DNA from 3 places in the Lysinibacillus sp. FSL P4-0201 genome. Region 3 is predicted to be linked to each of the others. Evidence: a T-box and tRNA genes for the amino acid it is inferred to sense, from the RefSeq annotation. Region 3 holds a T-box; the other regions hold tRNA genes.
The links. The T-box of region 3 lies ahead of tyrS (tyrosine--tRNA ligase). A T-box ahead of a tRNA ligase gene usually reads a tRNA of that ligase, here a tRNA-Tyr.
Positions count from the first base shown of each region.

Region 1: it has a tRNA-Tyr gene. The T-box ahead of tyrS (tyrosine--tRNA ligase) is inferred to sense a tRNA for this amino acid. The anticodon was not compared.
Region 2: it has a tRNA-Tyr gene. The T-box ahead of tyrS (tyrosine--tRNA ligase) is inferred to sense a tRNA for this amino acid. The anticodon was not compared.

Region 1 is NZ_CP151995.1:3,932,227-3,942,146, reverse strand. Features, by position in the region: rRNA gene MKY76_RS19935 (23S ribosomal RNA) at 1-2,759, shown strand, start outside; rRNA gene rrf (5S ribosomal RNA) at 2,872-2,987, shown strand; tRNA gene MKY76_RS19925 (tRNA-Asn) at 3,004-3,080, shown strand; tRNA gene MKY76_RS19920 (tRNA-Ser) at 3,086-3,177, shown strand; tRNA gene MKY76_RS19915 (tRNA-Glu) at 3,202-3,276, shown strand; tRNA gene MKY76_RS19910 (tRNA-Val) at 3,292-3,367, shown strand; tRNA gene MKY76_RS19905 (tRNA-Met) at 3,394-3,468, shown strand; tRNA gene MKY76_RS19900 (tRNA-Asp) at 3,472-3,547, shown strand; tRNA gene MKY76_RS19895 (tRNA-Phe) at 3,563-3,635, shown strand; tRNA gene MKY76_RS19890 (tRNA-Thr) at 3,648-3,723, shown strand; tRNA gene MKY76_RS19885 (tRNA-Tyr) at 3,733-3,816, shown strand; tRNA gene MKY76_RS19880 (tRNA-Trp) at 3,830-3,903, shown strand; tRNA gene MKY76_RS19875 (tRNA-His) at 3,916-3,991, shown strand; tRNA gene MKY76_RS19870 (tRNA-His) at 4,027-4,102, shown strand; tRNA gene MKY76_RS19865 (tRNA-Gln) at 4,107-4,181, shown strand; tRNA gene MKY76_RS19860 (tRNA-Gly) at 4,187-4,261, shown strand; tRNA gene MKY76_RS19855 (tRNA-Cys) at 4,270-4,343, shown strand; tRNA gene MKY76_RS19850 (tRNA-Leu) at 4,391-4,471, shown strand; gene MKY76_RS19845 (S-layer homology domain-containing protein) at 5,112-9,296, shown strand; gene MKY76_RS19840 (GNAT family N-acetyltransferase) at 9,399-9,920, shown strand, end outside.
Region 2 is NZ_CP151995.1:274,656-284,575, reverse strand. Features, by position in the region: gene MKY76_RS01385 (MFS transporter) at 1-159, shown strand, start outside; gene MKY76_RS01380 (hypothetical protein) at 221-754, opposite strand; gene MKY76_RS01375 (nitric oxide synthase oxygenase) at 804-1,850, opposite strand; tRNA gene MKY76_RS01370 (tRNA-Glu) at 2,421-2,492, opposite strand; tRNA gene MKY76_RS01365 (tRNA-Asn) at 2,494-2,570, opposite strand; tRNA gene MKY76_RS01360 (tRNA-Ile) at 2,577-2,650, opposite strand; tRNA gene MKY76_RS01355 (tRNA-Gly) at 2,655-2,728, opposite strand; tRNA gene MKY76_RS01350 (tRNA-Phe) at 2,734-2,809, opposite strand; tRNA gene MKY76_RS01345 (tRNA-Ser) at 2,816-2,908, opposite strand; tRNA gene MKY76_RS01340 (tRNA-Ala) at 2,922-2,997, opposite strand; tRNA gene MKY76_RS01335 (tRNA-Pro) at 3,013-3,089, opposite strand; tRNA gene MKY76_RS01330 (tRNA-Arg) at 3,105-3,181, opposite strand; tRNA gene MKY76_RS01325 (tRNA-Lys) at 3,200-3,272, opposite strand; tRNA gene MKY76_RS01320 (tRNA-Gln) at 3,286-3,360, opposite strand; tRNA gene MKY76_RS01315 (tRNA-His) at 3,370-3,445, opposite strand; tRNA gene MKY76_RS01310 (tRNA-Trp) at 3,494-3,567, opposite strand; tRNA gene MKY76_RS01305 (tRNA-Tyr) at 3,572-3,655, opposite strand; tRNA gene MKY76_RS01300 (tRNA-Thr) at 3,663-3,738, opposite strand; tRNA gene MKY76_RS01295 (tRNA-Asp) at 3,747-3,822, opposite strand; tRNA gene MKY76_RS01290 (tRNA-Val) at 3,827-3,902, opposite strand; rRNA gene rrf (5S ribosomal RNA) at 3,914-4,029, opposite strand; rRNA gene MKY76_RS01280 (23S ribosomal RNA) at 4,100-7,027, opposite strand; rRNA gene MKY76_RS01275 (16S ribosomal RNA) at 7,210-8,761, opposite strand; gene MKY76_RS01270 (SLC13 family permease) at 9,150-9,920, opposite strand, start outside.
Region 3 is NZ_CP151995.1:2,995,741-3,005,660, forward strand. Features, by position in the region: gene comGD (competence type IV pilus minor pilin ComGD) at 1-374, opposite strand, end outside; gene comGC (competence type IV pilus major pilin ComGC) at 374-712, opposite strand; gene comGB (competence type IV pilus assembly protein ComGB) at 723-1,796, opposite strand; gene comGA (competence type IV pilus ATPase ComGA) at 1,771-2,790, opposite strand; gene MKY76_RS15085 (helix-turn-helix domain-containing protein) at 3,118-3,828, shown strand; gene MKY76_RS15090 (DUF2626 family protein) at 3,946-4,188, shown strand; gene MKY76_RS15095 (MBL fold metallo-hydrolase) at 4,264-4,908, opposite strand; gene MKY76_RS15100 (DUF2759 domain-containing protein) at 5,078-5,257, shown strand; gene tyrS (tyrosine--tRNA ligase) at 5,313-6,527, opposite strand; T-box leader at 6,669-6,910, opposite strand; gene MKY76_RS15110 (LTA synthase family protein) at 7,165-9,060, opposite strand; gene MKY76_RS15115 (YqgQ family protein) at 9,341-9,550, opposite strand; gene MKY76_RS15120 (5-formyltetrahydrofolate cyclo-ligase) at 9,543-9,920, opposite strand, start outside.

The sequences.
Region 1 (9,920 bases), 940 kb from region 3:
CGTCTTGAAGGCAGACCCAGGGAACTGAAACATCTAAGTACCTGGAGGAAGAGAAAGAAAAATCGATTCCCTGAGTAGCGGCGAGCGAAACGGGAAGAGCCCAAACCAAGAGGCTTGCCTCTTGGGGTTGTAGGACACTCTATACGGAGTTACAAAAGAGCGAGTTAGATGAAGCGACTTGGAAAGGTCCGCCAGAGCAGGTAAAAGCCCTGTAGTCGAAAGTTCGTTCTCTCCTGAGTGGATCCTGAGTACGGCGGAACACGTGAAATTCCGTCGGAATCCGGGAGGACCATCTCCCAAGGCTAAATACTACCTAGTGACCGATAGTGAACCAGTACCGTGAGGGAAAGGTGAAAAGCACCCCGGAAGGGGAGTGAAAGAGATCCTGAAACCGTGTGCCTACAAGTAGTTAGAGCCCGTTAATGGGTGATAGCGTGCCTTTTGTAGAATGAACCGGCGAGTTACGATTACGTGCGAGGTTAAGCTTTAGAAGGCGGAGCCGCAGCGAAAGCGAGTCTGAATAGGGCGAAATAGTACGTGGTCGTAGACCCGAAACCAGGTGATCTACCCATGTCCAGGGTGAAGGTGAGGTAACACTTACTGGAGGCCCGAACCCACGCACGTTGAAAAGTGCGGGGATGAGGTGTGGGTAGCGGAGAAATTCCAATCGAACTTGGAGATAGCTGGTTCTCTCCGAAATAGCTTTAGGGCTAGCCTCGTGATGAGAATACTGGAGGTAGAGCACTGTTTGGACTAGGGGGCCATCCCGGTTTACCGAATTCAGACAAACTCCGAATGCCAGATATTTATACACGGGAGTCAGACTGCGAGTGATAAGATCCGTAGTCAAAAGGGAAACAGCCCAGACCACCAGCTAAGGTCCCAAAGTAATCGTTAAGTGGAAAAGGATGTGGCGTTGCACAGACAACCAGGATGTTGGCTTAGAAGCAGCCATCATTTAAAGAGTGCGTAATAGCTCACTGGTCGAGTGACGCTGCGCCGAAAATGTATCGGGGCTAAACGATTCACCGAAGCTGTGGATTGACATCTACGATGTCAGTGGTAGGAGAGCGTTCTAAGTGCGTTGAAGTCAGATCGGAAGGACTGGTGGAGCGCTTAGAAGTGAGAATGCCGGTATGAGTAGCGAAAGACGGGTGAGAATCCCGTCCACCGTATGACTAAGGTTTCCTGAGGAAGGCTCGTCCGCTCAGGGTTAGTCGGGACCTAAGCCGAGGCCGATAGGCGTAGGCGATGGACAACAGGTTGATATTCCTGTACCACCTCCTCACCGTTTGAGAAATGGGGGGACGCAGTAGGATAGGGTAAGCGCGCCGTTGGTTGTGCGCGTCCAAGCAGTAAGGCGTGTGTGTAGGCAAATCCGCACACTGTAACGTTGAGCTGTGATGGCGAGTCCGTATGGACGAAGTTCCTGATTTCACACTGCCAAGAAAAGCCTCTATCGAGGTGAGAGGTGCCCGTACCGCAAACCGACACAGGTAGTCGAGGAGAGAATCCTAAGGTGTGCGAGAGAACTCTCGTTAAGGAACTCGGCAAAATGACCCCGTAACTTCGGGAGAAGGGGTGCTCTTGAGCGTGCAAGCGCATGAGAGCCGCAGTGAATAGGCCCAGGCGACTGTTTAGCAAAAACACAGGTCTCTGCAAAACCGTAAGGTGACGTATAGGGGCTGACGCCTGCCCGGTGCTGGAAGGTTAAGAGGAGTGGTTAGCGCAAGCGAAGCTGCGAATTGAAGCCCCAGTAAACGGCGGCCGTAACTATAACGGTCCTAAGGTAGCGAAATTCCTTGTCGGGTAAGTTCCGACCCGCACGAAAGGCGTAACGATCTGGGCACTGTCTCAACGAGAGACTCGGTGAAATTATAGTACCTGTGAAGATGCAGGTTACCCGCGACAGGACGGAAAGACCCCGTGGAGCTTTACTGTAGCCTGATATTGAATTTTGGTACAACTTGTACAGGATAGGTAGGAGCCAGAGATCTCGGAGCGCCAGCTTCGAAGGAGGCGTCGGTGGGATACTACCCTGGTTGTATTGAAATTCTAACCCATGCCCCTTAGCGGGGCAGGAGACAGTGTCAGGCGGACAGTTTGACTGGGGCGGTCGCCTCCTAAAAGGTAACGGAGGCGCCCAAAGGTTCCCTCAGAATGGTTGGAAATCATTCGTAGAGTGTAAAGGCACAAGGGAGCTTGACTGCGAGACCTACAAGTCGAGCAGGGTCGAAAGACGGGCTTAGTGATCCGGTGGTTCCGCATGGAAGGGCCATCGCTCAACGGATAAAAGCTACCCCGGGGATAACAGGCTTATCTCCCCCAAGAGTCCACATCGACGGGGAGGTTTGGCACCTCGATGTCGGCTCATCGCATCCTGGGGCTGTAGTCGGTCCCAAGGGTTGGGCTGTTCGCCCATTAAAGCGGTACGCGAGCTGGGTTCAGAACGTCGTGAGACAGTTCGGTCCCTATCCGTCGTGGGCGTAGGAAATTTGAGAGGAGCTGTCCTTAGTACGAGAGGACCGGGATGGACACACCGCTGGTGTACCAGTTGTCTTGCCAAAGGCATCGCTGGGTAGCTATGTGTGGACGGGATAAGTGCTGAAAGCATCTAAGCATGAAGCCCCCCTCAAGATGAGATTTCCCATTACGCAAGTAAGTAAGATCCCTCAAAGACGATGAGGTAGATAGGTTCGAGGTGGAAGTGTGGTGACACATGGAGCTGACGAATACTAATCGATCGAGGACTTAACCAAAAAAGTTTGAAACATTCAATGCACCGTTTATCCAGTTTTGAAAGAATAAAATATTAGAATATACTTGTAATTTTTATAAGATATGTTATAATAAGTATTGTCTTTCAAATAGTCTAGTGATGATGGCAAAGAGGTCACACCCGTTCCCATACCGAACACGGAAGTTAAGCTCTTTAGCGCCGATGGTAGTTGGGGGCTTCCCCCTGTGAGAGTAGGACGTCGCTAGGCTATATACTAAAATTATTCCGAAGTAGCTCAGTTGGTAGTAGCACCTGACTGTTAATCAGGTTGTCGCAGGTTCGAGTCCTGCCTTCGGAGCCATTCTTGGAGAGTTGTCCGAGTGGCCGAAGGAGCACGATTGGAAATCGTGTAGGCGGTTAACACTGTCTCAAGGGTTCAAATCCCTTACTCTCCGCCAGCACTTTGATGTGTTCCAAACGATGGCCCCTTGGTCAAGTGGTTAAGACACCGCCCTTTCACGGCGGTAACACGGGTTCGAATCCCGTAGGGGTCACCAATTCAATACCCAGATGGAGGATTAGCTCAGCTGGGAGAGCATCTGCCTTACAAGCAGAGGGTCGGCGGTTCGAGCCCGTCATCCTCCACCATTATTTTAACAATATTATAGTATTATCGCGGGGTGGAGCAGTGGTAGCTCGTCGGGCTCATAACCCGAAGGTCGTTGGTTCAAATCCAGCCCCCGCAACCAAATGGTCCCGTGGTGTAGCGGTTAACATGCCTGCCTGTCACGCAGGAGATCGCCGGTTCGATCCCGGTCGGGACCGCCATTTATTTTAAAATATGGGTCAGTAGCTCAGTTGGTAGAGCATTAGATTGAAGCTCTAAGTGTCGGCGGTTCGATTCCGTCCTGACCCATCTTATTTTTTTGCCGGTTTAGCTCAGCAGGTAGAGCAACTGACTTGTAATCAGTAGGTCGTGGGTTCGATTCCTATAGCCGGCACCAGATATTCCCGGAGGGGTAGCGAAGTGGCTAAACGCGGCGGACTGTAAATCCGCTCCTTAGGGTTCGGCGGTTCGAATCCGTCCCCCTCCACCAGTTTTATTATTTTAGGGGCATAGTTCAACGGTAGAATAGAGGTCTCCAAAACCTTTGGTGTGGGTTCGATTCCTACTGCCCCTGCCAATTAATTTTATGGCGATTGTGGCGAAGTGGTTAACGCACCGGATTGTGGTTCCGGCATTCGTGGGTTCGATTCCCATCAGTCGCCCCATCTCATATAAAATTAATAAACATCATAATACAATGGCGATTGTGGCGAAGTGGTTAACGCACCGGATTGTGGTTCCGGCATTCGTGGGTTCGATTCCCATCAGTCGCCCCATTGTTGGGGTATAGCCAAGCGGTAAGGCAACGGATTTTGATTCCGTCATGCCTAGGTTCGAATCCTAGTACCCCAGCCATTTTTGCGGAAGTAGTTCAGTGGTAGAACACCACCTTGCCAAGGTGGGGGTCGCGAGTTCGAACCTCGTCTTCCGCTCCATGTATGACGGCGGCATAGCCAAGTGGTAAGGCACGGGTCTGCAACACCCTTATCACCGGTTCAAATCCGGTTGCCGCCTCCATATTTTAACTGTTAATCGGTTTATCCGATTTTTTTTATCTCCATTATGCCGGTGTGGCGGAATTGGCAGACGCGCACGACTCAAAATCGTGTTCCTTTGGAGTGTCGGTTCGACCCCGACCACCGGTATCAATTACAACGAAGAATCCTTGATATATCAGGGGTTCTTTTTTTGTTGTAAAAAATTATAGAAAGTATATAAACATAGATAAAGGAGCGGGGGACTGAATGGGTCATATTTTTGCCTTTACAGCAGCTATATTTTGCGCTGTATTAGCAAACTAAAGTTATTTAATATAATCTACCTTCATTATGGTAACGTTAACTGATAAATTAATGTGTACTTGCCTCTTAAAAGCAGAAAATGACAAGACAGAGTTTAGTTTCTTCCTTCACTTAGAAACAAGTGGCATTAAGATATGTTTTGTATCGATGAAACATGAAAACATCAATCACAACGTATGGGTCATGCATGAAGTTGAACTAAAATTTTTGTTCTATTAATTCAAAATTTATATATATTAATTTTACTATTTATTATAAAATATTTTTACCACATTTGTATGATAGGTAGACTAATTTCTCTAAAATGGAAAGTAAAAAAGGATATATCTAAAATATTTGGTAATAACTACCCAAAAACCATTGTGGAATTATAATAAGAAAGGGAGATATTCCAATTTAAAAAAATATGCAAAAAGATATATCGTAAATTACTATTTATTAGTAAATAAGTCACCATCAATAATGAGGGAAAGAATGTGAGATTATGAAAAAAAAGAATAAAAATTTTAACAAGATAATAGCATCTACAGTTACAGCATCTGTTGTGGTAGGTAGTTTAGTGACAGTGATACCAAATGCTAACGCAGCTGCAACTAAATTCAAAGATGTACAGTCAAATGCATACTTTTATGAAGCAGTAAATAGTTTACATGCACGTAATATTATAAGTGGCTATGAAGATGGTACTTTCCGTCCAAACGAACCTTTAACTCGCGCCCATGCTGCAAAAATCATCGCACTTGCATTAGATTTAGATACAACTAATATTAAGAACCCAGGATTTAAAGATGTCTCTGAAAAGCATAGTTTCTATAAATATATTGCTGCATTAGCCGATAAAGGAATTATTGTGGGATCTGAAGGTGAATACAGACCGAATGATCCTGTGACTCGTGCACAGATGGCAAAAATTATCTCATTAGCCTATGATTTAAAATCAGAAAATTCTCAACAAAAAATAAACTTTACAGATGTGAGTCAAGATGATTGGTTTAATAATTATGTTGGGGTATTGATTGAAAATGAAATCACATCCGGAACAACCCCAACAACATTTTCGCCTAATAAAAGTGTGACTCGTGGACAACTAGCAGCGTTAATTTACCGTAGTGAAAACAAAATAACACCTGTTCCTGTTCATTTGAATGAGACGATCTCCAATATTACAGATGAGACACTGGTGACTTCTGAAGGTACATATACACTTTCAGATGATCAAAAGAAATGGATTAATCCGAGTAATCTAGCGACATTAAAAGGTGCCAACTTAAAACTAACTATAAAAGAGAATAAAATTGAACAAATACAATCTATTGAATTAACTGCAAAAGGTACACCAAGTACTGATACTAATAACCCCTATGTAAATCATGCTGTGTTTGATGGAAAAGGTGCAACTATCGATTCTACTGTCATTGTAAATAGCGATTACATCACAATGAAGAATATCACCATTAAAGGCGATTTACATGTGGGTAAAGGCGTTGAGAATTCTTTCTACTCTGAATTCTTGAAAGTGGAAGGTAAAACGACGATTGATGATACTTTGCAACTAGCAAATCAAACTAATGCATATAAATCTTTTGGAGCAAAGGTTGCATCTATGAATAACTTACCTATAGCTGCGAATGAAACTAAAGTAAGAGGAAGAGTAGTTTTCAGTGAATTTCAATTGGGTGATGTGGGTGTCGATAAAAATGCTGATGTTATTTTCCTATCGAAAACATCTGGAGCATCTACAGTGGGAGAGATTGTTGTTAATAGCAATGCAATATTAACTGCTGGAAGTTCAGTGGTGCTTCCTAAAGTATTGATTGTCCAGGGAGCTACTGACGTTGTCATTAACTCAAATGTAACTTCTTTACAAGTAACAACTACAGGTGAGGTTAAATTATCTGGTAAAAGTGACATTGTTAATCTATCTCTTATGACAAGTGCAAATGTAAATCTGCAAACAATCGGTCGAGTAAATAATCTTGAAACACTTAATAGAGAAACAAAAGTTACAATAGGAACAGAAACCAAAATTGGCAACCTTGTTATTCCAACAGGTTCAAAACCTGCTGATATAATTCAAAATTATAATTCTGTAAAAGGCAATGTCGAACGAGTTGCTGGAACAAAAAACCCAGATTTATCCGATACGTCATCTGATAACTCAGGTAGCGGGTCTATTGATACAACAGTTCCCGTAGCACCATCAGCACCAAAGGGTTTACAAGGGGTGTCTCCAACTTTAGTAGGAAATGATGGTAAGATTACAGGTTTAAATGCAAGTAAGAAATATCAATATAAACTAGTTACAGACACAAGTTGGACGAATGTACCTTTATTAGCAACAGAAATTATTGGCTTAGGTGCAGGAAACTATGAAGTACGGTATGCAGCAAGTGGGAACATACCAGCAAGTTTATCAACGACGGTATATGTTCAAAGTTCAAATCAATCACAAGCTCCTTCACACATACAATTGGTTAATTACGCGACAGCAGGCAAGGATATGATTGCTTTACCTTCATTACAAGTAGGTTCATTAATTAAAGTGTATGATGCAAGTACAAATGGAAATATCCTTGGAAGCTTTTCAGTAACAACGTCAACTGCACTTAGTATAGTAGAGATTCTAGGAGGATTTCCTCTAGGACTTGATAAAGTCTATGTAACAGTTACAGAAAACGGAAAAACAGAAAGCACAAGAGCCGAAAAAGGAGTACCAACGACTTTCCCGAATGCGCCAGCAGTTAGTGATATTACTGTTACTGACAATGCTACTGGGGCAGACAAAGTGACAGTTAAACTCCCTTCCCCAATAGGTGATTATATGATTTCTGTATACGATGTTTCAGGCAATCAATTAGAATGGGGTATACTTCCTGACGGAAATGGTGAAAAATCAATTGCGATTTCCTCTGGTTTTGCTAATGGGATGTCTGAAATTGATGTAGCGATTATAAAAGTAACAGACAATGGTACTCAATATGCAGAGAGTTTAAGAACACGAGTTAGCATCGGATCTTTAAGCCCATTAGCTGTTACGGCAGTGGACGATCCATTCAGTAACGATAAAATAAATATTACAGTTGGTGAACCTGTAGATTTAGGTAATGAGTTTGCTTTTAAAGTTTTTGATGATGCGAATGCAGCAGACGCTGGAAAGCCATCATTAAATGCTGATGTATCTTCTTGGGAAACACTTCCGCCTGATGGTAAAATTTCATCAGCTGCTGGTAAGGTAGTTGTTGTAGTAGAAAGAACGTCAGCAGGTAAAATCGCAAAAAAGATTGGACAAGTAGTTGCTAATACAATAGTAAATAACCCATTGCTAGAAACGGTTACGATAGATGGTAAAGATGGGGTCAGCTCACAAGATGGAAAAATGGAAACCATTCGCCTAAAATTTTCAGCAAATATTGATCCCACGACAGTAACTAAGGATTCATTTACAGTCCCTGGCTTTACTGTAGAATCTATAAAAGTAACAGACAAAAATGGAAGAACGCCACTGCTTAGCAATGGTAATCCTAATCCATTATATACACAAGGTGAAAACAAATATATTACAATTAGAGTGGAACCAATGGTTGGTACTCACTTCACACCAGAGGTTATTCAAAATCCAAATGAATCTATCATAGATATCAATGGAGTGAATATAGCTGGGATTCATGTGACAGCAGTTGATCAGGCTGCACCAGTTATTATTAGTTCAGGCTTCATAGATAAGGGTTCTAACGGTGTAGATGTAGGGGATCAGTTAACGATTATCTTCTCAGAGGATGTAAATCTTGGTTTGGCTAATCTAATTGATTTAGCGAATGATTTTACTTTAAGTAATCAAACAAATTCTACGTTTGCTTTTGCTAATGATGATTCCTTTGAACTTTTAGGAAATACCGTAACTGTCACGTTAGGTGCAACAACCGTATCAAAAATTGAACAAAATACAACCATCACGATGAGTGCAAATGGTAACAATATTTCTTTAAAAGACGCTGCTTTGAATAAAGCGAAGCCTCAAAAAGAATTTGTGAATGAAACAGTCTATTCTGATGCAAAAACAATAAATATAACGAATATACCATTAACAATTGTAAATCCAATTACTGCACCTAATGCAATGAAAGCACAAGGAACGAATGCAGGAACAATGAAACTGACAGGATTAACAGATGGTGTGACGTATGAATATATAATAGATAGTAATGCTACGACATCTATTAGCACAGACTGGGCAGGCGCAACATTAATACCCCTATCAGGAACAACAGAAATTGATAATATTTCGATAAATGCGGGTCAATTTGTGCATATTCGTATAGCTTCAGCAGGAGGGCAACCAGCAAATGATGTACAAGATTTAACGCAAATTGAGTTAAACGATATCAAACCTGCTGCTGCACCTGAACCTACAGTAGCGGTAGGTGTTGCTGGGTATACAAAATTATCAAATTTACAAACTCAGAAGACATATGAGTATTTTGTGGATAGTAATCCAAACGCAGCAGATGATGCAGTAGAATGGTCAAATGCTCCAACTATATTTGGTGTTACTTCTATTGAGATCCAAGCTAATACTTCGCAATATATTCATATCCGTATAAAAGCAACCGCAGAAAAGCCAGCGTCTTATATAAAAAGTGTTAAAGGTACTGGAAATGAGGGACCTTAAGTAAATCCTTAGTTGGAATGGATCACTTATCGAGGTGATCCATTTCCCTTTTTTACTAAACCTCAAATAAAATAGACTATTTTCATTAAGAAGGTAAATATCATGCTAATCCAAAGAATAAATGAAACCCAAGTTAATGAAGTATTACTGCATTTTAAAAATATTAAAGGTGACTTTTTATTTAATGACCTAAACAATGACTCGTTTGTCCTAGGCGTTTCAGTTGATAAAAATAGTGAAGTTCTCGGAGCAATATTGGCGGAATACAAAGCGTTAGATAGAATGGGCGTCGTCTACTCAGTAAATGTTAGAGATAAGTTTAAAAATAAAAACATAGAAGAAAAACTACTAAAGTTTGCCGAAAAAGAACTAAAAGCAAAAGGTGCAAATGTTTTATATACAAATGTTTTTCCTGAAACTAGTCCGAATGTAAAATACACATTAAGAAAGCAATCGTGGACTCCACCAATTTTAGACAAAACTCACTTTATGATTAATGTGAAAGATATGAGCAAAGAAAAATGGATCGAAAAAAACACATTTCCAGAAGACATCTCTGTTAAAGCGTTGAATCAAATTCATGAAGCGGAACTGGAGTCGTTACGCAATGTTGATTGGTATCCT
Region 2 (9,920 bases), 1.9 Mb from region 3:
TCTTTGGGTTATTTATTTGCCGCAATCGGTCCTATTCTTTTTGGCTACTTGCATGATTTATTTGGTGGCTGGAATATTGCGGGATGGCTCTTTGTCGTTGTAGCAATGTTACTCTTCTTTTGCTCAATGAGAGCCTCTAAGGATGAGTATGTGCATTAAAATTAAATAAAGCAGGTGGATTAGATTCCTCCATCTGCTCTATTTCTATAGTGTTTAAACATTACTTAATTGTCGGATTGCGGAGTAATGTTAGCAATTCAGCAAGGCATTCTGATGCTTCATTATGACGAGCTGTTATAGTAGAAAAAATAGGAACAGCCTCTTGTAAAAGCATATAACTATAATAGTAATAGCCTACAAAAGCTTGCTCCTCATAGCCCTTTGGCGTTTCTTTCTCCCACTCCTGTTCATCATTATCCTCATTTTCTATCCACAAATAGTTGACGTCTAATAGCTCCTGCATATTTTTAACAGTATTGACTGGGTCGAGATAATCCTTGGTAATAGCATGTGCCACAGCTAAATATAACTGTACCTCTTGTAAGGAGACAGCCTCTAATTTTTTACGAGTAAGCTTTTTTAGCAGGACAAGCAAAACCCATGGTGTCACCTGCCACAGTGTTCCTTGATGTTCAATTAATTCAGCTAGCTGTGTGTATTGCTCCTGTTCTATCAGCTTAGGAATGGCTGTACCTCTACCATAAGGTGTCGTCAATTGTCTCCATGGGATATTGGGAATTTGCTGATCTAACATAGTAAGCCCTCTCTCATCAAAAGTATCGAAAGTAAACAATTCTTTTACACTAATAGCATGGTTTTTGATAAAAATAATTTGGTGTATGATAAATATTTACATAGGGTTTATGGAATATATGAGTTGTGGCAGGGGAAAGTGGTGGGATTAACCATGTCCAGTTGCCTGTAACTTCTCTTCCTGTTGATTTTTCTGCCTCCTCAAACAATTTAAACTGCTGAGCTGCTGTATGATGATCAACAATGCTCACACCATCTTCTTTAAATGAGTGAAGAACAGCAATATTAAGTTCTACTAAAGCACGATCACGCCAAAGAGACGCTTGTTTGGTTGTATCAAGATTAAAAATCTCTGCAATTGCAGGTAACATATTATAACGATCATGATCTGCTAAATTTCGTGCACCAATCTCTGTTCCCATATACCAGCCGTTAAATGGAGCTGCTTGAAAATCAATTCCAGCCATTTGAAAACGCATACTCGAAATAATAGGTACGGCATACCACTTCATTCCTAATTTCTCCATATCGATTGACTCTGGATGACGGATTGAGACCTCTACTATATTTTCTTCAGGAATTACAAACATTTGAGGAGCACGATTATCCACCTGTATAACGAGTGGTAATACATCAAAATCAGTTCCTTTACCTCTCCATCCTAACGACTCACACACTTTTGTAAATTTAATGGACTGTGAATCTCCAATAATGCCTGCATCTGTTTCATAGCCTGCATAACGAATTAGTTGATGATTCCAAATCCGTACTCTATCTGAAGCAAACACTGTTATAGTTGGACGAATTTTCCCATGATTTGTCGCATAATCAATATGTTCTAGTAATTTTTGAAAAATAGCCTTTTCATCTAAAACATCACGTGCATCTACCACATGCAGTGACTGCCAAAACAGACGTCCAATACACTTATTGCTATTTCGCCATGCCACCCGTGCGCCAAAAACTAGCTCCTCTGTTGTTGGGTGATATTCACCTGCATCCTTAACTGCCTGTAATCTATTCTTTAACCAAAGTTCTGATTCATTTTGTTCTGTCTGATATAGACTTAAAAATTGCTGTATCTCCTGTATATTCATATCGATTCCTCCACTTATCCTCATATTAGAGGAACAAAACAACAAGCACCATGAAAATAGTAATTGAAAAAACATACATATTTTATATATGAAATAGTTTGTTCATATTTACTCTATAGACTCTCTTTCGTAAGAGAATGTAAGGGAGAAAGATATTAATTATTATAAAAAGGCTACAGTAGTCATGTAGCCTTTTTCAGGGGGTTGTAGAACAAAGAAATCAATAGAATTTTTGTAAATGGTGAAAAAGCTATTCGTTCTGGGCTACTTACTTGCTGCTGGTGCTTCGCTTTCGCATAGAGCAGAACCAGTTTCACAAATTCTCTGGGCAGGATTTCGCCTGTATCGCTATACTAGAGAAGTCAAGCAGCCTTCACAAAAGTATTGACCATGGAAGTGTACGTGGTAAGTGAAACGGTTTATAGGAGCCCATAGTAAGATGCTAGGGGAATGAAATTCAGTCCCTCACCTTGCAAATAGATCTTTTTCTGCTATTGCATTATCTTTTATCGTTTAACGAACAGGAGAATAGAAAAAAGCATGTAACACACATCTGTGCTACATGCTTGATGACCCGTACGGGATTCGAACCCGTGTTACCGCCGTGAAAGGGCGGTGTCTTAACCACTTGACCAACGGGCCGTGGCTCCGAAGGCAGGACTCGAACCTGCGACAACCTGATTAACAGTCAGGTGCTACTACCAACTGAGCTACTTCGGAATAATATGGGCCTAAATGGACTCGAACCATCGACCTCACGCTTATCAGGCGTGCGCTCTAACCAGCTGAGCTATAGGCCCATTTTGGAGCGGGTGATGAGAATCGAACTCACGACATCAGCTTGGAAGGCTGAGGTTTTACCATTAAACTACACCCGCAATAATGGTGGGTCAGGACGGAATCGAACCGCCGACACTTAGAGCTTCAATCTAATGCTCTACCAACTGAGCTACTGACCCGAAAAATGGAGGAGGTAGAGGGATTCGAACCCCCGCGCGGTGTTACCCGCCTGTCGGTTTTCAAGACCGATCCCTTCAGCCAGACTTGGGTATACCTCCAAAAATATTACAATGGTGGAGCCTAGCGGGATCGAACCGCTGACCTCCTGCGTGCAAGGCAGGCGCTCTCCCAGCTGAGCTAAGGCCCCATTTATCATGAAAGATGGTCGGAATGACAGGATTCGAACCTACGACCCCTTGGTCCCAAACCAAGTGCTCTACCAAGCTGAGCTACATTCCGTAAACATGATTTTATTGGCGCGCCCGACAGGAGTCGAACCCATAACCTTCTGATCCGTAGTCAGACGCTCTATCCAATTGAGCTACGGGCGCATGTTAATTAAAAAATGATGAGCCATGAAGGACTCGAACCTTCGACCCTCTGATTAAAAGTCAGATGCTCTACCAACTGAGCTAATGGCTCGTGAAATTAAAAATGGCTGGGGTACTAGGATTCGAACCTAGGCATGACGGAATCAAAATCCGTTGCCTTACCGCCTGGCTATACCCCAATTTTAAAATGGGGCGACTGATGGGAATCGAACCCACGAATGTCGGAACCACAATCCGATGCGTTAACCACTTCGCCACAATCGCCACTATATAGATTATATTAGCTGTATTATGAACGAGTACCTCAATACCTGGCAGGGGCAGTAGGAATCGAACCCACACCAAAGGTTTTGGAGACCTCTATTCTACCGTTGAACTATGCCCCTAAAATGGTGGAGGGGGACGGATTCGAACCGCCGAACCCTAAGGAGCGGATTTACAGTCCGCCGCGTTTAGCCACTTCGCTACCCCTCCAAGGGAATGGTGCCGGCGATAGGAGTCGAACCCACGACCTACTGATTACAAGTCAGTTGCTCTACCAACTGAGCTACACCGGCAATAATAATGGCGGTCCCGACCGGGATCGAACCGGCGATCTCCTGCGTGACAGGCAGGCATGTTAACCGCTACACCACGGGACCAAAATGGTGGAGGATGACGGGCTCGAACCGCCGACCCCCTGCTTGTAAGGCAGGTGCTCTCCCAGCTGAGCTAATCCTCCACAAAAAATAAGCGAAGCGACGTCCTACTCTCACAGGGGGAAGCCCCCAACTACCATCGGCGCTAAAGAGCTTAACTTCCGTGTTCGGTATGGGAACGGGTGTGACCTCTTTGCCATCATCACTAGACTTTGTATTTAATTGAAAGATTTGCTCTTTCAAAACTGGATAAACGATACATTGAATGTTTCAAACTTTTTTGGTTAAGTCCTCGATCGATTAGTATTCGTCAGCTCCATGTGTCACCACACTTCCACCTCGAACCTATCTACCTCATCGTCTTTGAGGGATCTTACTTACTTGCGTAATGGGAAATCTCATCTTGAGGGGGGCTTCATGCTTAGATGCTTTCAGCACTTATCCCGTCCACACATAGCTACCCAGCGATGCCTTTGGCAAGACAACTGGTACACCAGCGGTGTGTCCATCCCGGTCCTCTCGTACTAAGGACAGCTCCTCTCAAATTTCCTACGCCCACGACGGATAGGGACCGAACTGTCTCACGACGTTCTGAACCCAGCTCGCGTACCGCTTTAATGGGCGAACAGCCCAACCCTTGGGACCGACTACAGCCCCAGGATGCGATGAGCCGACATCGAGGTGCCAAACCTCCCCGTCGATGTGGACTCTTGGGGGAGATAAGCCTGTTATCCCCGGGGTAGCTTTTATCCGTTGAGCGATGGCCCTTCCATGCGGAACCACCGGATCACTAAGCCCGTCTTTCGACCCTGCTCGACTTGTAGGTCTCGCAGTCAAGCTCCCTTGTGCCTTTACACTCTACGAATGATTTCCAACCATTCTGAGGGAACCTTTGGGCGCCTCCGTTACCTTTTAGGAGGCGACCGCCCCAGTCAAACTGTCCGCCTGACACTGTCTCCTGCCCCGCTAAGGGGCATGGGTTAGAATTTCAATACAACCAGGGTAGTATCCCACCGACGCCTCCTTCGAAGCTGGCGCTCCGAGATCTCTGGCTCCTACCTATCCTGTACAAGTTGTACCAAAATTCAATATCAGGCTACAGTAAAGCTCCACGGGGTCTTTCCGTCCTGTCGCGGGTAACCTGCATCTTCACAGGTACTATAATTTCACCGAGTCTCTCGTTGAGACAGTGCCCAGATCGTTACGCCTTTCGTGCGGGTCGGAACTTACCCGACAAGGAATTTCGCTACCTTAGGACCGTTATAGTTACGGCCGCCGTTTACTGGGGCTTCAATTCGCAGCTTCGCTTGCGCTAACCACTCCTCTTAACCTTCCAGCACCGGGCAGGCGTCAGCCCCTATACGTCACCTTACGGTTTTGCAGAGACCTGTGTTTTTGCTAAACAGTCGCCTGGGCCTATTCACTGCGGCTCTCATGCGCTTGCACGCTCAAGAGCACCCCTTCTCCCGAAGTTACGGGGTCATTTTGCCGAGTTCCTTAACGAGAGTTCTCTCGCACACCTTAGGATTCTCTCCTCGACTACCTGTGTCGGTTTGCGGTACGGGCACCTCTCACCTCGATAGAGGCTTTTCTTGGCAGTGTGAAATCAGGAACTTCGTCCATACGGACTCGCCATCACAGCTCAACGTTACAGTGTGCGGATTTGCCTACACACACGCCTTACTGCTTGGACGCGCACAACCAACGGCGCGCTTACCCTATCCTACTGCGTCCCCCCATTTCTCAAACGGTGAGGAGGTGGTACAGGAATATCAACCTGTTGTCCATCGCCTACGCCTATCGGCCTCGGCTTAGGTCCCGACTAACCCTGAGCGGACGAGCCTTCCTCAGGAAACCTTAGTCATACGGTGGACGGGATTCTCACCCGTCTTTCGCTACTCATACCGGCATTCTCACTTCTAAGCGCTCCACCAGTCCTTCCGATCTGACTTCAACGCACTTAGAACGCTCTCCTACCACTGACATCGTAGATGTCAATCCACAGCTTCGGTGAATCGTTTAGCCCCGATACATTTTCGGCGCAGCGTCACTCGACCAGTGAGCTATTACGCACTCTTTAAATGATGGCTGCTTCTAAGCCAACATCCTGGTTGTCTGTGCAACGCCACATCCTTTTCCACTTAACGATTACTTTGGGACCTTAGCTGGTGGTCTGGGCTGTTTCCCTTTTGACTACGGATCTTATCACTCGCAGTCTGACTCCCGTGTATAAATATCTGGCATTCGGAGTTTGTCTGAATTCGGTAAACCGGGATGGCCCCCTAGTCCAAACAGTGCTCTACCTCCAGTATTCTCATCACGAGGCTAGCCCTAAAGCTATTTCGGAGAGAACCAGCTATCTCCAAGTTCGATTGGAATTTCTCCGCTACCCACACCTCATCCCCGCACTTTTCAACGTGCGTGGGTTCGGGCCTCCAGTAAGTGTTACCTCACCTTCACCCTGGACATGGGTAGATCACCTGGTTTCGGGTCTACGACCACGTACTATTTCGCCCTATTCAGACTCGCTTTCGCTGCGGCTCCGCCTTCTAAAGCTTAACCTTGCACGTAATCGTAACTCGCCGGTTCATTCTACAAAAGGCACGCTATCACCCATTAACGGGCTCTAACTACTTGTAGGCACACGGTTTCAGGATCTCTTTCACTCCCCTTCCGGGGTGCTTTTCACCTTTCCCTCACGGTACTGGTTCACTATCGGTCACTAGGTAGTATTTAGCCTTGGGAGATGGTCCTCCCGGATTCCGACGGAATTTCACGTGTTCCGCCGTACTCAGGATCCACTCAGGAGAGAACGAACTTTCGACTACAGGGCTTTTACCTGCTCTGGCGGACCTTTCCAAGTCGCTTCATCTAACTCGCTCTTTTGTAACTCCGTATAGAGTGTCCTACAACCCCAAGAGGCAAGCCTCTTGGTTTGGGCTCTTCCCGTTTCGCTCGCCGCTACTCAGGGAATCGATTTTTCTTTCTCTTCCTCCAGGTACTTAGATGTTTCAGTTCCCTGGGTCTGCCTTCAAGACGCTATGTATTCACGTCAAGATACTACGCGATTAAACGTAGTGGGTTCCCCCATTCGGAAATCTCCGGATCAAAGCTCACTTACAGCTCCCCGAAGCATATCGGTGTTAGTGCCGTCCTTCTTCGGCTCCTAGTGCCAAGGCATTCGCCGTGCGCCCTTAATAACTTAACCAAGTTATTAAGCCTATAAAAAAACTTAAAAAATAAATGTGTTTGTTACAATTTCAATGTCGTTTTATCCAGTTTTCAAAGAACAAGTTTTGAAGTGTTTCATTCAGATAGAATGAACCTTCAAAACTGAACGCAAAACGTAATCTTACAAACCCAAGGTTTGTATTCCGAAATAATCCTTAGAAAGGAGGTGATCCAGCCGCACCTTCCGATACGGCTACCTTGTTACGACTTCACCCCAATCATCTATCCCACCTTCGGCGGCTGGCTCCAAAAGGTTACCTCACCGACTTCGGGTGTTACAAACTCTCGTGGTGTGACGGGCGGTGTGTACAAGGCCCGGGAACGTATTCACCGCGGCATGCTGATCCGCGATTACTAGCGATTCCGGCTTCATGTAGGCGAGTTGCAGCCTACAATCCGAACTGAGAACGACTTTATCGGATTAGCTCCCTCTCGCGAGTTGGCAACCGTTTGTATCGTCCATTGTAGCACGTGTGTAGCCCAGGTCATAAGGGGCATGATGATTTGACGTCATCCCCACCTTCCTCCGGTTTGTCACCGGCAGTCACCTTAGAGTGCCCAACTAAATGATGGCAACTAAGATCAAGGGTTGCGCTCGTTGCGGGACTTAACCCAACATCTCACGACACGAGCTGACGACAACCATGCACCACCTGTCACCGTTGCCCCCGAAGGGGAAACTATATCTCTACAGTGGTCAACGGGATGTCAAGACCTGGTAAGGTTCTTCGCGTTGCTTCGAATTAAACCACATGCTCCACCGCTTGTGCGGGCCCCCGTCAATTCCTTTGAGTTTCAGTCTTGCGACCGTACTCCCCAGGCGGAGTGCTTAATGCGTTAGCTGCAGCACTAAGGGGCGGAAACCCCCTAACACTTAGCACTCATCGTTTACGGCGTGGACTACCAGGGTATCTAATCCTGTTTGCTCCCCACGCTTTCGCGCCTCAGCGTCAGTTACAGACCAGAAAGTCGCCTTCGCCACTGGTGTTCCTCCAAATCTCTACGCATTTCACCGCTACACTTGGAATTCCACTTTCCTCTTCTGCACTCAAGTCCCCCAGTTTCCAATGACCCTCCACGGTTGAGCCGTGGGCTTTCACATCAGACTTAAAGGACCGCCTGCGCGCGCTTTACGCCCAATAATTCCGGACAACGCTTGCCACCTACGTATTACCGCGGCTGCTGGCACGTAGTTAGCCGTGGCTTTCTAATAAGGTACCGTCAAGGTACAGCCAGTTACTACTGTACTTGTTCTTCCCTTACAACAGAGTTTTACGATCCGAAAACCTTCTTCACTCACGCGGCGTTGCTCCATCAGGCTTTCGCCCATTGTGGAAGATTCCCTACTGCTGCCTCCCGTAGGAGTCTGGGCCGTGTCTCAGTCCCAGTGTGGCCGATCACCCTCTCAGGTCGGCTACGCATCGTCGCCTTGGTGAGCCGTTACCTCACCAACTAGCTAATGCGCCGCGGGCCCATCCTATAGCGACAGCCGAAACCGTCTTTCAGTCTTTCACCATGAAGCAAAAGAGATTATTCGGTATTAGCCCCGGTTTCCCGGAGTTATCCCAAACTATAGGGTAGGTTGCCCACGTGTTACTCACCCGTCCGCCGCTAACGTCAAAGGAGCAAGCTCCTTTTCTGTTCGCTCGACTTGCATGTATTAGGCACGCCGCCAGCGTTCGTCCTGAGCCAGGATCAAACTCTCCATAAAAGAAATTTGATTAGCTCAAATTTTGCTGGCATCATGTTTGATGTCCAAAATTTTTGTTTTGTTCACTAGCAAAACTAGCTACTTAAAACTTTATTGATTACGTTTTGCTTGTTCAGTTTTCAAGGTTCATGTTTTGCTTTATTTTAGCGTGTCACCCTGGCGACTTGTATAATACTACACCCTTATTTTTAAAAGGTCAACACTTTTTAATAAAAAACTTTATTATTTTTATTACCAGAGTAAAACTTCCTATATTAATAACTATAAAATCTATTCACAAGCTAGTTCAATATTAGACCATGAACTAGAAAATAATTTTATCATAATTTCCTACAAAAAAATAATAGATCTTTTAAAAAACAAAAAACTCGGTAAAGAAACCGAGTTTTTAAAATGGGAAAAAGAACGGGATGGCTATCATCATCACAATAAACATAACAAGCTGTAACGGAACCCCTATTCTTACGAAATCCATAAATTTATAGCCCCCCGCCGTCATTACCAGTGCATTCGTAGGGGAAGCAATTGGCGTAGCAAATGCCATACTTGCTGCAACTGCGACTGCAATCATAAATGTTGTGGGACTAACCTCCATTGCAATGGCTGCACTCATTGCAATGGGTGCAAACAATACAGCAGTTGCCGTATTACTAATAAATTGACCGAAAATAGCTGTCAAAATATAAACTCCTATGAGTACACCGTATGGTCCGAAACCACCTAAAGCATTAATAATACCATCAGATAAAATGGTCATGCCCCCTGTTTTTTCTAACGCTGTCGCCATTGGTAACATGGCAGCCACTAACACAATACTTTCAAAATTCATATTGCTATAGGCATCTTCCATGTTTCTCAAGCAGCCTGTTAAAATCATAAGTACAGCACCAATCATCACAGAAATGACAGCAGGGAAAACTTCAAATGCCATCAAAATAATCATGAATAACATAATAATCCCCGCAATTCCAGCTTTGCCTGTAGCTGCTGCCACACTTGCGTGTTCTTTCGGCTGTCCTACAACCACGACATCTTGCGTTTCTCTTGCTAACAAAAGAATTTCATCCCATGCTCCCTGTACTAATATTGCGTCCCCAAATTTTAATTTGTGAGACACCATATCCTGAAGCTTGTAACCACCCTTACGATTAATACCAAT
Region 3 (9,920 bases):
TTAAATGCCATGGTGCCTGCTGTCATCACATTGCCGCTATAGTTATAGACAAGTGTTTGAATTGAACTCTCAGCTGGCAAAAATTCAACCCCCTTTGGAAAAGAGCGTTCATATAAATGAGTATAAATATCTTTTTGAATAGTATAACGATTTGTTGAACCTTCCATTTTCAGGGCTATATATTGTCGTTGGCTCATACTATAGGTTTGAATATATTGAATATCCAGTTGTAATTGCGTAAAAAATCGTTCTAATTCCTTGGTTTCTGCTATTTTCAATGAGAATTTACTAACAATCGCTGTTAAACTCATAACAAGAAATAAGACAACCAGCATTTCAAGAATTGTAAAACCACCGTTTTTATGAACATTCATTAGCTATCCGTACCTGTTTCCAAGTTGACATTGGCTGGACGTACCTCTCCCTCATTAGTAATCACTATTTCTTCTTTATTTGGGCAGGTTGTTTCATTTTCCTTTAAATAGCCCTTTGCCACTAAATCCTCTAAGGTAGGATAAGCCATATAATCTACACGATACGCCTCTACTTGACCTTGTACCATGGTTATATAAGCCGTACAGCCTTTCTTATCTATTGTGGCGAAATGCTTTGTAACATTTGGGATTGTAATTAAAATAAGAATGGATATAATTAACAAAACTATAAGCATCTCAATTAAAGTAAAACCAGCTTGTTGGTTAAGACGTTTCATCATCTTCCTCCTAAACTAATTCAATCATGTGATAGATGGGTAATAATAAACTGATATAAGCCGCTATTATACAAGCAGCTATAAGGATAAAGAAACTTGGCTGCACAAAAGCTAATATTTTTTGCAAAAGCTGTTCCTGCTTTTCCATTAATAAATCGCTATACAATACTAACTCTTTTCCTAAATATCCGCTGTGCTCGCCATGCTCAACGAACATCGGAAAATCCTTTTGAAAAACGGCCATGATCGTTACCGCCTGTGTGAGTGATTCTCCAAAGATGACTCTATCTTTTATACGCTGTGAAAGAACTTGAAGAAATGGTTGTAGTTGCTGTTCCTCTAATAGCTGTAGGCTTGCTTGTAATGAAAATCCACTTTGTAGTAAGCTTCCTAAATAAGCAGCAAATTGCCTTGTCAAAGTCAACCTAAAATAGCGTTGTATAAAGGGGATTTTTAATAAGACTGTAAGTTGATGAGCAACAGCTTGTCGTTTAAGATAGAATCGAAAAAGGAATACGCTACCTATTACTATGAACATGGTCGAGATAACTACATCTGGAACATGCAATAACAGATTGGACAATGCAATGCTTGTCTCTTCTGTTTCAGAGGTACGACTGCCGACCATTCTTTCAATGTTCGGCAAAAAAAATGTACGAAACACAAAAAATAATAACAATAAAAAGATAATCAGTGTGACAGGATAGATCAGCAGCTTGATTAACTTTTTTTTAGTCTTTTCACTTACTGTTATCTGTTTAGCTACACCTTTAAATGCTTCTATCATGTGGCCATTGTTTTCCGCCACCTTAATTGCCATTAAATAATGATTCCCTAGCTGTAATGTTTCAAATATCCCTGCAACGCCTACTCCTTGTCTGAGCTTTTCATCAATTTGCTGCTGTATGTCCTCATGTGCTTCAATATGATGAGGTAGTAGCATGGAAATAGCTTGGGGAAATAAATATCCTTCCTGCATTAATACACATAAACGATTGAAAAGCTGAGCTTGCTCCTTTACCCGCCATTTCGTAGCCCGATTATAAAAAAGAACAATTTTATCGATGTATGTTTGTAACTGCATATAGGCTCTCCACTAATTCTTTTTGTCCCATTAATGTTACATCATAAGGAAGTTTGTAATTGCCCTTATTTTTGATGGCGGTGATGGCTCTTGATAGATGGTCATCATGTAATATCTCATAGACAGCTCGACGTTCTTCATGTATAGCTGAGGTTTGAACAAGCATTTGGGCAACTATACCGATAACCGTTTGACGAAGCTCCTCTATCGACACACCTAAATCCATTAAACGGTAGAGACAATTAATGGAGTCTTTTGCATGAATAGTGGAGACAACTAAATGCCCTGTTAGAGAAGCTTGGATGGCAATATTTGCTGTTTCTCTATCGCGAATTTCACCAATCATAATGACATCAGGTGAATGGCGCAAAATGGCTTTTAATCCTGCAGCATATGTAACGCCTGCTCGTTCGTTGACTTGAATTTGAAGTAAATTGGCTTGGCTGTTTTCTACAGGATCTTCTAAAGAAATCACATGTCGATTCAATTCTGTGGAACAGTAGTGGATGAGGGAATAAAGTGAAGTAGACTTGCCAGAGCCGGTTGCTCCCGTAAAAAACAGAAGACCTTGTCGGTTTTGTACCAGCTCCATGAGTTGGTAAGCTGCGCTTTTGGAAAAGCTTAGGGAAGTTAGTGGAAATGCATGATTTTGGAGAAGTAAACGAATAATTAAGCTTTCTTTTAAAAATACAGAAGGCAGTGTGGATACACGAAACGAATAAGAATTTTGCTCCATTGCCTTTTGAAAGGCACCGCTTTGAGGTTTACGACGCTCACTAATATCTAATTCTGCAAGAAATTTATAGTAAGAGATCATTCTTTCTGCAAGTTCATGAGGTAGCTCACCAGCGTGGAGAAGTTTATCATATTTTCGAAAATAGATCCGATACTTTATGTTTCCTGGAACTAGCAATAAATCGGATGCTCCAAAATGATAGGCCTTTAGTAAAAGTTGCTCACATTTTTGTTCAACAACTGTTTCAAAATTCTGCATATATGCACCTCTCTTTTAGTTCATTCGAATATGACCGCTCTATTCGTTATTTCCTAGTATAAGGAGGAACTCGCCACGAGAAAAGCCCTTTTCAGAAAATAAAAATTTATAAGTTAATTTTCTGCCAATAATGTTTTTTGCTATAAAAATGTGGATAAAGTGCAATTTTCCACTAAAAAAGAATATAAATACATGAAAAAATTAATATTTATGCCGAAATGAACTGTATCTTTTTCAATAATACAATATAATAGTATCAACATGATTATTTTCCTAACACTTGGTAGACGAACATAATTTTTATAATTAATTAAAGAGGTGAAGCTCATGATCCATCCATTAAAAATTACTAGTACACTAGCGGATGAAACAAGATACTCTATTTATGAGTACATATTGCAAGAGAAAAAAACAGTTACTGTACAACATATTGCTGATAAATTCGGTATCCATCCAAACGTTGCTCGACTTCATTTAACGAAGCTTTCAGAAATAAATATTATTACAGCTGACTATGTAAAAACAGGTAAAGGTGGCAGACCTGGACGTGTTTATAAAGCTTCAGAAAAAGGCGTATCTCTTACTTTTCCAAGACGTGATGAAGATCGTTTATTAAAATGGACGATACAATTAATTGAAGACTTTGGTCCATCTGCATTAACAAAGTGCCAGGAAATTAGCTACCAAGACGGCTACCAGCAAATGAAAAATTATATGAGTGCTGAATTGACATTAAGTAATTCTCTTTCCTTCGATGAAAAACTTCAGCTATTAACGGACAATGCCGCTTTAATTGGCTATATTCCACAGATTCAACAAACTGAGCAAGGAAAAAAAGTTATCTTCTCCATCTTCAATTGTCCATTCCAGGAGCAACTGACAGCCTATTCTGAAATTGTTTGTTCATTACATGAATCCTATTTAAAAGGGCAATTAGATGCATTGTTTACGAACAATGAATTTGTGCAAATGGAAAGTATGATACATAATTGCGATTTATGTAAATATGAAATAAACGTGACAGAAATCGATAGCTAGATTAAAAATCCATTTGTTTGTCACAAACATGGAGAAGTTCCAGTTTACAGACACCTTTCATATCATTTATAATGAGTAAGAGATTATTGTGTCGTGGGCAAAAGGAGGGGAAATTTCATGGATAATATGTATAAAGTTATGGCATTCTGGACAGGTATTTTTGCCGTTATGTTCTACCTTGGAGGTATGAACGAGGTATCGCTATTATTCTTAGGTAATACAGGTTTATTCTTATTATTAGGCTTCTTAAACCTTTCAGAACGTATGTACATGTACATTTTCGGAGCATATTTAACTGTATTCTTCGCTGGCTTCACGTACTATACAACATTCATTCACGTACCTGGTGGCGGTCATTAATACAAACAAAATCGCGTATCTCACTTTCGGTGAGATACGCTTTTTTATGTGCTAAAACAGTTTATTATCCATGTTTTAAAATCCATTTAAAAAAGGATTTGTCTCCATTTCTGCGCCTACCGTTGTATAATTACCGTGTCCAGGATAGATAATAGTATCCTCAGGTAATGTCAACAGTTTATTATGGATAGATTCCAATAAAATTTTGGTTGATCCCCCTAATAGATCTGTACGTCCTACACCTTGTTCAAATAACGTATCTCCCACGATGGCAAAACCGTCGTTTTCAAAGATATAAGAAATACTCCCCGGTGAATGCCCAGGTGTAAAAACAGCTTGAAACACAAAATTACTTATTTCAATTTGCTGTTCTTTTTTGATAATTGTATCTTGCGCTGGTGCAGCTACCCTATAATCTGGTAATGCAGGATATTTACTAGAGCCATTCTTCGTTGGATCTGCTAGCCAACTAACTTCCTTTTCATGAATCCATACAGGAACGTCAAATACCTCACGCACTGCATCTACTGACCCTATATGATCAAAATGGGCATGTGTTAAAAAGATAGCAAGAGGTTTTAAGCCGTTGCTACGGATTGTTTTAATTAGACGCTCCGCCTCTTCACCTGGATCAAATACGATACATTCTTTTTCTTTATTCGATACGATATAGCAATTCGTTTGGACGGGACCAAGAGAATAACTTCGTACGTTCATCATAGTTATCACCTCAACTTCCTATTATACAGGCTTTGCCACAATTTGACGATAAATGTTCATAGTTTACAGTATTTTAGTCCTCGACAAAAACAAGTAGAACGTTTACAATTAAGGAGGAATATTGTTTGCGACATTCATTTTCTGATGTCGAAAGGAGTGTCTATTTTTAATGAACTTATTAATGGTTATTTTTGGTCTAGTAGCGATTTTAGCTGTATTTGGTACATTCCAAGCAATTAAAGAAAAGAACCTATTAAGCGTTGTTTTCAACTTATTAAGTGCTGCTGTATTCGGATGGTTCGTCATCATGACGATTGTTCACAGCGGTTACCCACCAAAATTACACTAAAATTCAGACAGAAAAAGAGCAGTCTCTTCGGAGATTGCTCTTTTTTTGTCTATTATTACTTATTGAATTGAAGAAACCGCTTCTTGCCGATTTGTAGTACATCATTATTCATTAATACTTGTGATATGTCATCCATCGCCATTTTTTCTCCATTCAAGGATACTCCTTTTTGCTTGATTAACCTCAAAAACTCACTCTTACTTTGAATAAAACCCATTGTCACTAGTTGTGGAATGATATCCACGATTCTTTCCTTATCAATTTCTAAGAGCAGTATAGGAATGTTTTTTGGTATTTCCTTTTTTTGAAATGCTGCTTCAAAATAAGCTCTTGCTTCCTCCACTGCTGTAGATCCATGGTATAAAGCCGTTATAATTTCTGCTAATAGGAATTTCAAATCGCGGGGATTCTCTCCCTTTTGTAGTCTATCTTGAATAGCCTGCACTTGTAGTGGATGCTCATCTGTTGCTAATTCGAAATATTTGATAATTAAAGTATCTGGTACTTCCATCACCTTTTTAAACATAATCTCAGGTGCTTCATTGATGCCAATATAATTACCTAAACTCTTACTCATTTTTTCAATACCATCTAACCCCTCTAGTAAGGGCATAAAAATAGCAATTTGTTTTTCTAATCCTCCATGCTTTTGTAAGGTGCGTCCCATTAAAATATTGAACGTCTGATCCGTTCCACCTAACTCTATATCTGCCTCAAGTTCTACTGAATCATATGCTTGCATAAGTGGGTAGAAAAACTCATGTATACCAATTGGGATGTGCTGTTGGTAACGTTTCTGAAAATCTTCGCGCTCTAGAAGTCGAGCAACAGATGTTGTGGCTGCTAGCTTGATGACTTCTTCAAAGGACAGCTTCGCTAACCATTCACTATTAAAACGAACCGTTGTCTTGTTCGGATCTAGTACTTTAAAAATTTGCTCACAATAAGTTTGGGCGTTTTTCTTCACTATATCGTCATTTAAGGCTATTCGCCCCTTAGCTTTACCTGTAGGATCGCCAATTCGTCCTGTAAAATCACCGATAACAATAACTGCATGATGGCCTAAATCTTGCATTTGCTTGATTTTCCGTAGAACAACCGCATGACCTAAATGAATATCTGGTGCGGACGGATCGAGCCCTAGCTTAATCGTTAAAGGTCGCTGTTCTTTATACGATCGCTCTAATTTTTCAAATAAATCCTGTTCATCAACGATCTTGTTAGCACCCTTCTTGATAATCGCTATTTGCTCCTTTGGTGTTAAAAACATACGAAACATCTCCTTGTAATATTAAATATTAATATTGCAAGTTCTATAAGAGTAAATGGGGTACCGATTTTGTTTACAAGGCTTTAATAGCTTTACACGTTTTGGCTTAGAAGGCATAAAAAAAACGCCTTTAGGAAATTCCTAAAGGACGTAGATAAACGTGTTACCACCTTTTTTCGAGAGCTATTCACATAGCTCTCCTCAACAAGTACAGCCATAGCGATACTTTTGCAATGATTACGGATGCAACCCCGTCGTAGCCTACTATAGTTTCGGTACGCAGCTCCAAGATGTATTCACTTTAATATCCCCTTGCGCCTCTCAACAACCGGCTACTCTCTGTCAGTTCCATTAAAGTTACTCGTTCTTTTCGATGCCTTTCACTCTTATACTCCGAAATGCGAAAAACAAATCTTCGTTATGCAGATATTTACACTTATTATAATCATATCTTGCTATTTGTCAATAAAAAGAAATGTTCAATAAAGTGTATTGACGTTGCATAGTGTTGTAAAACATTGCGAAAAGTGTTTTCTTTAGCATAGGATTCACAAAAAAATTTTATGAATAGTGCTTGAGACTAATTCTTTTTTATCAGCAATAAAAAGAGAGATCCCTATACGAGATCTCTCTTTGATTATTTAACTGAATCCTGCTTTAAATTACCTGTTTTTTCGTCATAGAAGCGAAGTAAGTCTCCATTAATGATGGCATCAGAATTTTCTAGCTCCATTGTAGCACGATCAGCATAAGACTGACATGGCTCACCATCTATTTCTTCGCCAGTTGCTTTGTCATAGCAAGCTTCACCAGCATAGACGTATTTATCTGTAATAAAACGTCCATCACGGAAGACTACAAAGTCCTCATGCTCTGGAGAAAATAAATCTGCCCCCATTTGCATATCTTTTGACGTTTCAACGCCAAGAAGGTGTAAGATCGTTGGACGTAAATCCATTTGTCCTGAAATCTCAGTCATTTCTTTTCCATCGCCAGCTCCTGGGATGTGGATGAATAAAGGTACTTCTTGAAGCATTGCATTATCCATTGGTGTAATTTGATCTTTTCCTAAATATTGTGCCATTGCTTTATTATGGTTCTCAGAAATACCATAGTGATCCCCATACATCACAATAATAGAATTATCATAGACACCTTGATCTTTTAACTGTTGGAAGAAGTCTTTTAAAGCCTCATCCATATAACGTACTGTTTGGAAGTAACGATTTAATGTACCTGAATTTGAATCATATTCAGGAATCATAATATCTTCTGGATCCAATGTAAATGGATAATGGTTCGTTAAAGTAATAAGTCTAGAGTAGAATGGCTGAGGCATATCTTTCATTAAAGCAGCTGATTGCTCTAAGAATGGAACATCTTTCATTCCCCAGTTTACAGCTTGCCCCTCTTCCACAGTATATGAATCTATATCGTAGAATTTATTAATTTTTAACGATTGATACATCATGTCACGATTCCAGAATGATTTATTATTAGGGTGCATGACATTTGTAAAGTATCCATTTTCTCCAAGGCGTTCAGCCATTGAATTATACGTATTTCCACCATGCGTGAAGAATACAGCACCTCGACCTAAACCAAACAGTGAGTTTTCAACAATAAACTCCGAGTCAGATGTTTTTCCTAACCCTGTTTGGTGATAGAAGTTACTGAAATAATACGTATCTTTATCTTTTGTTAAAGAGTTTAAGAATGGCGTAATTTCATGACCATTCATGTCATTATTAATGACAAAGTTTTGTAATGACTCCATCGATACCACAATCAGGTTACGACCTTTATATTTCCCAAACATCTCTGGATTTACAGCAGCCTGATTAGAACGTATATAGTTGTTCACTTCTACTAGTTCACTACCATCGGCTAACGCACGTTGTGCAGATGATTTAGATTGAATATAAATGTCATACAAGTGGTAATTGTACGTTCCAATGTTTTTTACTAATAATTCGCGGTCAAAACTACGTGTTAGTAATTGTGGACGCTCAGTTTCTGCTAAGCCTAAATTTAAGAATGTCATTGCTATTGCAAGCACAAAGAATGCACGACGGAATTCAATATTCACTTTAAATGCATCTTTCATTTTTGGTAAAAATTTATTCGCTAAGATTAAGATAACGACATCAACGAAATATAATACATCCCAAGGCTCAACAATGGCTGCTACTGATGTTCCTAAGTCACTAAAGTTACTTGTTTGGAATAATACTGGTAGCGTAATAAAATCATTGTAGAATCGATAGAACGCTACATTTCCGTATAAAACAATGGACAAAATAACGCTGACCGTAATCAAATAACGATTTCTAGCTTTTGCTGATTTAAAGAATAGTGATAAACCATACGTAAATAGCAAGAAGCTTAATGGATTAATAAATAAAATAAATTGTTGCATTGCATTTTCAATTTTCATTTCAAAGCTTGTGTGGTAAACAATGACCGTTTTGATCCAAGTTGCTATAATTGCTAGTATCATAAATGAATGTTTAGGCCACTTTATTGATTTCATTCCTAACATCCTCCCTACTTCCTTACAAAAAAATAATAATTATTTACATTTTGTTACGGAAACAAAATATATCTTAATCCTTTTTTAACAGATAATCAACACATATCTTAGGGAAAATTTTTTCTCCCTGCTCTTTCTATGCACCAGATATCTATATATACGTTTTGCATTGTAAAAAGTTTCGTAAAAACATAAAAACAGCGGAAACCCACTGTTTTTAAGAATATTACATACATGTTACATTAATTTTACAATACCCAATTACATTATATTTCAAACATTACTTTTTATGCTCTTCCATACGAAGTCTTGTTGTTTCTTGTCGAATAAGCAGTAGAGCCATTTGATAATCTTTTATATCTAGTACATTCGCTTTATAGAGCTCACGTATTTCATCCTCCATCAACATCAAATCGCCAATAGGATCACGTGTATAAATATAGGTACCATATGTTTTCAAGAGTTCATAAATATCTAGCATTTTATCCATTTTCATTCGCTCCTCGTTGTGCAACACAGTCAATACGTTTTGTGGGCGTCACAATGATATCTACTGGGCAATCATGTGCTTCAGTAGGAACACAATCAATGATTTGCTCATCAAAGAGCAGCGACATCAGCTTACCCTTATTATAGTTTAATACATAGCGGTCATAATAACCACCGCCATAGCCGATTCGATAACCGTATGGATCAAAAACAACGCCTGGTACAACAATGATATCCATCTCATTTGCGTCAACAAACTCACTTTTTGCTGGAATGGGCTCACGCAAATGCATATATACAGTTTCAAGCTGTGCAAATGATTCAATGGAATAAAATGACATTTCTCTTGTTTTTGGGTGACATTTAGGAAC